Regions from separate parts of the Blastococcus sp. SYSU DS0619 genome, predicted to be linked through region 2. Evidence: predicted binding sites of a transcription regulator. Region 2 holds the regulator's gene; each other region holds the start of a gene.
What was found. Region 2 encodes LexA, which represses DNA repair genes until DNA is damaged. Its sites were predicted from a motif close to TCGAACANNTGTTCGA; they were not measured.
Positions count from the first base shown of each region.

Region 1 (2,261 bases), on a different contig from region 2:
CACTCCTGCGCCGCGTCGCCGGCCAGCTCCCCGGTCAGCGACCGGTCGAACGGCGCGCTCACGACCTCACCCGCCCGGTCACGAGCGGCCCAGCAGCTGGAGGGCCTGGCGCAGCAGGACGGCGACCTCGACGCTGCCGGTCGCGACGATCTGCTCGTCGGCCACCGGGGCGAGCTGGGTGACCGCGCCCTCGGCCTCCTTGGCGCTCCAGCCCAGGCCCACGAGGGCCGACGTCAGCTGGTCGCGCCACGGCGCCACCGGGGTGACCGGCAGGCCGGCGGGTGCCGGGGCGTCGAGGGAGGTGTCGGTGCTGGCCGAGCCGAGGCGGTCGCGCAGCTCGAGGATGAGCCGCTCAGCGCCCTTCTTGCCGATGCCCGGCACCTGCATGAGGGCCTTGACGTCGGCCATCGACACCGCCCGCCGGACCTCCCGCGGCGGGTGGATGGCCAGCACCGCCTGGGCCAGCCGCGGGCCGACGCCGTTCGCCGTCTGCAGCAGCTCGAACAGCTGGCGCTCGTCGTCGTCGGCGAAGCCGTACAGGGTGAGCGAGTCCTCGCGCACGACCAGGCTGGTGGCCAGCCGGGCCGCCTCGCCCACCTGCAGCCGGGCGATCGTGCCGGGCGTGCACTGCACCGACAGCCCGATCCCGCCTACCTCGACGACGGCACCGTCGGGCCCCACCGCCGCCACCCGGCCGTGGACGCTGGCGATCATCGGGCCGCCACCCCCGTCCAGCGCGGCAGGGTCGTGGCGCGCACCGGCGCACCGATGCCGCCGGCGATGGCCGCCGTCCGCAGCCGCTGCTGGGCCGGACCGCGCCAGGCGTGGCAGACCGCCAGCGCCAGCGCGTCGGCGGCGTCCGCCGGCTTGGGGGCGGCGGCAAGCCCGAGAACCCGGGTGACCATGAGGGTGACCTGCTCCTTGTCCGCGCGGCCGTTGCCGGAGATGGCCGCCTTGACCTCGCTGGGCGTGTGCCAGGCGACCGGCCGGTCGGCCTGCGCCGCGGCGAGCGCAGCCACTCCGGCCGCCTGCGCCGTCCCCGTGGCGGTGCCCTTGTTGTTCTGGGTGAAGACCCGCTCGATCGCCACGACGTCGGGTCGGTGCTCCCGCAGCAGCGCCGTCACCGCGGTGTGCAGCTCGAGCAGCCGCAGCTCCAGGTCCAGCTCCGGCAGGGTACGGACCACGCCCACGCCGATCGCCGTGGGACGTGCGCCGGGACGCCCGTCGACCACACCCCACCCGCACCGGGTGAGGCCCGGGTCGATGCCGAGCACCCGCATGGAGAAGCCTTCCGCCGAACCGAACGCCTGTTCGACCTACGCTAACCGACCGGGAGACGCACCTGCCGCAACACGCCCGCGACGAGTTCGCCGACCGCGGACCGCCGGCCGGCGCCTCCTCAGCCGACGCCGATGGCGATCAGCGGCCGCGCGGCCGGGTCCAGCCACCGCAGCAGGGCGGTGAGGCTGCCCGCGTCGACGGCCACGCAGCCGGCGGTCGGAGCGCCGTTGCTGAGGTGCAGGAAGAAGGCCGAACCGGCGCCGGGGGTGCCCGCCCCGTTGTAGTCGATGACGACGGCGTGCGCGTAGGCCAGCTCGTCGGCGAGGTTCTCGCTGGCCGCCTCGGCGAAGTCGCAGGTGCCGCGGGCGCACTCCGCGTACTGGTTGTACCGGGGGCTCTGCACGTCCGAGACCCACCAGTCGTCGCCGTCGACGACCCGGTAGGGCAACGCCGTGCCCGGGTTGCCGGCGCGGCCGAACGCCTCGGTGAGGGTGTACGTCCCGGCCGGGGTGCGGGTGCTGGTCTCGCTGGCCGCGCCCACCCCGGAGGAGCCGATCCGGGCGGTCACCGGGCCGAGCACCGGCGTCCAGCCGGCCGGGCCCAGCTCCCAGGCGGTGAGCTGGGCGCTGGTCGACCTCGACGACGGCGCGACGACGGTGACCACCTGGCGGGAACCGCCGGGGTCGACGCCCAGGGGCAACGCGGCGCCGGTCGGCGCGGAGGATGCCGCCGGGGAGGGTGCCGCGGTCCGCCCGGACGACCGGCCCGCAGCCGGAGCGGCCGCGGTGGAGGCGGCTCCGGCCGCTCGCGCAGCGGCTGCCTGGGCCTCGGCGGCCGCCCGTACCGCGGCGGCGGCCTCGGCCTCGACGGCGGCGCGCTCCGCGCGCCGGGCCTGCGTGTCGTAGCCCCGGGGCAGCCCCACGGCCAGCCGGCCGGTGTCCACGGCCGCGGGTGCCGTGAACCCGGCCGCCGGACCGGCG
Region 1 covers NZ_JBJHAM010000001.1:112,611-114,871, forward strand. Annotated here, with positions in the region: gene ruvB (Holliday junction branch migration DNA helicase RuvB) at 1-62, opposite strand, end outside; gene ruvA (Holliday junction branch migration protein RuvA) at 79-714, opposite strand; gene ruvC (crossover junction endodeoxyribonuclease RuvC) at 711-1,280, opposite strand; gene ACI79T_RS00530 (L,D-transpeptidase family protein) at 1,400-2,261, opposite strand, start outside.
Region 1: the regulator LexA is predicted to act here: its motif matches at 1,300-1,315, upstream of ruvC (crossover junction endodeoxyribonuclease RuvC).

Region 2 (2,261 bases):
CGCGGTGTACGGGCTCGACGGCGGCTGCGCGGTCGTCGACGTCCAGACCGGCCCGGTGGACCCGTACGACCCGGAAGACCTGGCGGTCGGCCCGGACGGCGCCGTCTGGATCGCCGACACCGGCGACAACAACACCGACCGGGCAACCGTCGCACTGCACGTCCTGCGCCCCGACGGCACGACTGCGCTGCACCGGCTGACCTACCCCGACGGCGCACACGACGCCGAGGGCCTGCTGATGGCGCCGGACGGCACGCCGTACGTGGTGACCAAGGAGGTCCTGGGGTCCAGCGGGGTGTACCGGCCCAGCGGGCCGCTCGTCGACGGCGGGACGGTGGCCATGGAGCAGGTCGCCACCGTGAACGTGACGCTCACCGGCACACCGGGGGGCCCGGTCGGCCGCGCCGGCCAGCTGATGATCACCGGCGGGGCGGTCGCGTCGGACGGCAACGCCGTGGCGCTGCGCACCTACACCGATGCCTACGTGTGGCCGCTGACCGGATCGGACATCGCCGGCGCACTGGGCGGCGAGCCGACCCGCGTGGCGCTGCCGGAGTCTCCCCAGGGGGAGGCGATCAGCTTCACCACCGACTCGCGTGCGCTCGTGGTCGCCAGCGAGGGGCTGCCGAGTGCGGTGACCGTGGTGCCCCTGCCGGCCGGCGCCCCGGTCCCGACGGCGGCACCGGCAGCGGACCCGCTGTCCGGCTTCGACGAGCTGGTGCGTTCGGACCGATCGCCGATCGCCGCCGCCCTGATCGCCGCCGCCGTAGCCACCGTCGTCGTCTGGCTCGGCGGTCGGCTGCGCCGCCGTTCCTGACCGGTCAGACCCGGCGCAGCACCGAGACGACCCGGCCGAGGATCGTCGCTTCGTCGCCGGGGATGGGCTCGTAGGCCGGGTTGTGCGGCAGCAGCCACACGTGCCCGTCGCGCCGCTTGTAGGTCTTGACCGTCGCCTCGCCGTCGATCATGGCGGCCACGATCTCGCCGTTCTCGGCGGTCGGCTGCTGGCGGACGACGACCCAGTCCCCGTCGCAGATGGCCGCCTCGACCATCGAGTCCCCGGCCACCTTGAGCATGAACACCGTGCCCTCGCCGACGAGCTCGCGGGGGAGCGGGAAGACGTCCTCCACCGCCTGCTCGGCGAGCACCGGACCACCGGCGGCGATCCGGCCGACGAGGGGGACGTACGTCGGTGCGGAGGCCCGCTCGCCGTCCCCGACCGCCGGGGGCTCGACCGCCGCGACGCCGCGGCCGGCGTCGCCGGGTAGTCGCACGTCGAGGGCGCGGGGCCGGTTCGGGTCGCGGCGGAGCCAGCCCTTCTTCTGGAGGACCGACAGCTGGTGCGCGACCGAGGAGGCGGACGACAGGCCCACGGCCTCGCCGATCTCCCGGACCGACGGCGGGTAGCCGCGACGGTCGATCGAGTCGCGGATGACCTCCAGCACCCGGCGCTGCCGCTGGGTCAGGCCGTCGCCGTCGGCCGTCCGGTCCGGGAAGGTGCGGACGGACGCCGAGGCGTCGGCCGTGTCCGGGGCGGCGCCCCGGGTCCCTCGTCGGCCGCCGGACGTCCCGCTCGAGTCCGCCACGTCTCCTCCTCGCCGGCTGCCTGCGCAGCTGATCGACCCTGGTCGTCGCAGCGACCGTAGCGCCGATCGCCGGCCAGTTCAAACAGGTGTTCGAAAGTCGCCCGTGTCGCGTCGCTCCTGTCGGACCCGTGCGGTAGACATCGGACAGACGTTCGAATCGAACACACGTTCGGGCCGGGGGCATCCGGCCAGGTGAGAGGCAGGAAGCGATGACCAGCAGTGCGACGGTGTCGGTGCGCGAGGAGACGACGGGTGCGGCGGGGGGGCGGGCGGGGACGCGGCCGGCGCGGCACCTGCGCGTGCTGCCGCCGGTCCCGCGGGCCTACGCGGTCGCACCCGCGCCGCCCGGCACCCCGGCGGCGCCGTCGCCCGGGTCTGCCGGGGTGCGGCGGACTGCGGGGGAGCGGCGGGGTGAGCCGGCGCTGCCACCGCTGCGGCTCACCGCACGGGGCCGGCGGCTGCTGGTGGTCGTGGCACTGCTGCTCGCGCTGGCCGTCGTCGCACTCGTCAGTGCGGTCCTGGGTGACGGCAGGGGCGGGCTGGAGCTGATGGGGACGACGAGCGTCGTCGTAGAGCCGGGTGACACGCTCTGGTCCATCGCGAGCACGGTCGCCGGGGAGCGCGACGTGCGGGAGGTCGTCGACGGCATCCAGCGGCTCAACGACGTGCCGGGAT
Region 2 covers NZ_JBJHAM010000021.1:45,998-48,258, forward strand. Annotated here, with positions in the region: gene ACI79T_RS18070 (hypothetical protein) at 1-817, shown strand, start outside; gene lexA (transcriptional repressor LexA) at 822-1,586, opposite strand; gene ACI79T_RS18080 (LysM peptidoglycan-binding domain-containing protein) at 1,796-2,261, shown strand, end outside.

Region 3 (2,261 bases), on a different contig from region 2:
CGTGCGGGCGAGGCTGCCGGACGAGCGCAGCTGCCCCGCCGTCCGCTCCGCCAGGCGCAGCAGCTCCCGGTGGACGACCACGGGGTCGTCGACGTCGGTGGCGAAGGTCTCCTCCGCGCCGGTGGAGCGCTCGGGTTCGTCCGGGACGACCCGACGGGGGTCGCGCCCCCAGGCGAGCTCGTGCAGGTGGGCGCCCGCGGCCACGCCGAGGGCCCGCTGCAGGGTCTTCGCCGGCACGTGCGCCAGATCGCCCACCGTGCGCAGCCCCAGCCGCAGCAGCGTCTCCTCCGTCTTCGGACCCACGCCCCACAGCGCGCCGACCGGCAGCGGGTGCAGGAACCCCATGACCTCGGAGGGCCGGACGACCAGCAGCCCGTCGGGCTTGGCCCGGGTGGAGGCCAGCTTCGCCACGAACTTGGTGCCGGCGACGCCGACCGAGCAGGTGATGCCCTGCTCGTCGAAGACCCGGGCGCGGAGGTACTCGCCGATCTCCGCGGCATCGCCCAGCCGGCGACCGGCACCCGAGACGTCGAGGAACGCCTCGTCCAGCGAGAGCGGCTCGACCAGCGGGGTGATCGACCGGAACAGCGCCATCACCGCCCGGGACACCTCGGTGTAGAGCGCCAGGTCACCCGGCAGCACCGTCGCCGTCGGGCAGAGCCGCAGCGCCCGTGCGGTGGGCATGGCCGCGTGCACCCCGTAGCGCCGGGCCTCGTAGGTGGCCGAGGTGACCACGCCCCGGTTGCCGGCCCCGCCGACGATCACCGGCGTGCCGGCCAGCTCCGGGTGCCGGCGCACCTCGACGCTGGCGAAGAACGCGTCCATGTCGACGTGCAGCACGGTGCAGCCGGCCGCACGCGCACTCTCCCCCACGGCCACCTCCAGCACGTCGCCCCGTGGATCGAACGTGTGTTCGATCCACGGGGCGACGATAGCGGTCAGCGGCGGGGGGGGGGGGGGGGGGCCCCCCCCCCCCGATCCGCTGCTCCGCCGACGTGGCGGCGGTGCTCACCGAGTCAGTTGTTCGTCTCGGTCTCGAACTCGGTCTCGGTCTCGGTGTCGACCTCGGTCTCGGTCTCGACGACCTCTTCCTCGGTCGAGGTCTCGGTCTCGGTCGGCTCGAGGGTCTCGGTGACCTCGGTCTCGAGCTCCTCGGTCTCCGTGAGCTGCTCGGTCTCGGTGACCTCGACCGTGCCCTCCTCCTCGCCGCAGGCCGCGAGGCCCAGGGCCAGGAAGCCGGAGAAGGAAGCAGCGGCGATACCGCGGGTGAGCTTGTTCATGTCGTATCCCTCGTTCGAAAGCGGTGGATCTGCGGTCGGTCCTGTTCCATGTCCGCTCAGGCCCGCCCTATTCGGCATCCGGTGGTAACGACTTGGTGACGAAACAATGTGCGCAACGATGTGGCGGCTCGCGCGTCGGCGCCCGGACCGGTGGGTATCGCTCAGGGTCATTCCACATCCGTCGATCCGCATACGCGGACGCATTGGCCGCCGTTGTCCGCGCCTGCGGAGTTAGACTGCGCCGGTGCCTGCCAGCTACCGCATCGCCGAGGCCGCCGCGCTGCTCGGTGTGAGTGATGACACGGTCCGCCGGTGGATCGATGCCGGCCGGCTGACCGCCCGTCGGGACGGTGCTGGCCCGGCCGTCGTGGACGGCGCCGAGCTCGCGCGGGTCGCCACCGAGCTGCGCGACGCCCCGGAGCCGGGGACGACGCCGTCGTCCGCCCGCAACCGGCTCAGCGGCATCGTCACCCGGGTCGTGCGCGACACCGTGATGGCGCAGGTGGAGCTGCAGGCCGGGCCGTTCCGGCTGGTCTCGCTGATGTCCCGCGAGGCGGCCGACGAGCTGGGCCTGGAGCCGGGGGTGCGGGCGGTGGCCACGGTCAAGGCCACCCAGGTCAGCGTGGACGTGCCGTGAGACGGGTGCCGGTCCTGCTGGTCGGCTGCCTCCTCGGGCTGGCCGGCTGCGGTTCGCCGCAGGGCGACGCGCCACCGGGCGTGGCGGAGGAGGGCCCGGCTGGCCCGGGCGATCCCGGCCTGACGGGCACGCTCACCGTGCTCGCGGCGGCCTCGCTCACCGACGTCTTCACCGTGCTGGAGGAGCGGCTCGAGGGCGCCAACCCGCAGCTGGAGGTGCGGTTCAGCTTCGCCGGCAGCTCCGCGCTGGCGGCCCAGGTGCTGCAGGGCGCCCCGGCCGACGTGCTCGCCACCGCGGACGAGGCGCAGATGGCGCGGGTGGCCGACGCCGGGCTGGTCGGCGAT
Region 3 covers NZ_JBJHAM010000001.1:246,346-248,606, forward strand. Annotated here, with positions in the region: gene dinB (DNA polymerase IV) at 1-873, opposite strand, end outside; gene ACI79T_RS01150 (hypothetical protein) at 1,017-1,280, opposite strand; gene ACI79T_RS01155 (TOBE domain-containing protein) at 1,525-1,917, shown strand; gene modA (molybdate ABC transporter substrate-binding protein) at 1,914-2,261, shown strand, end outside.
Region 3: the regulator LexA is predicted to act here: its motif matches at 902-917, upstream of dinB (DNA polymerase IV).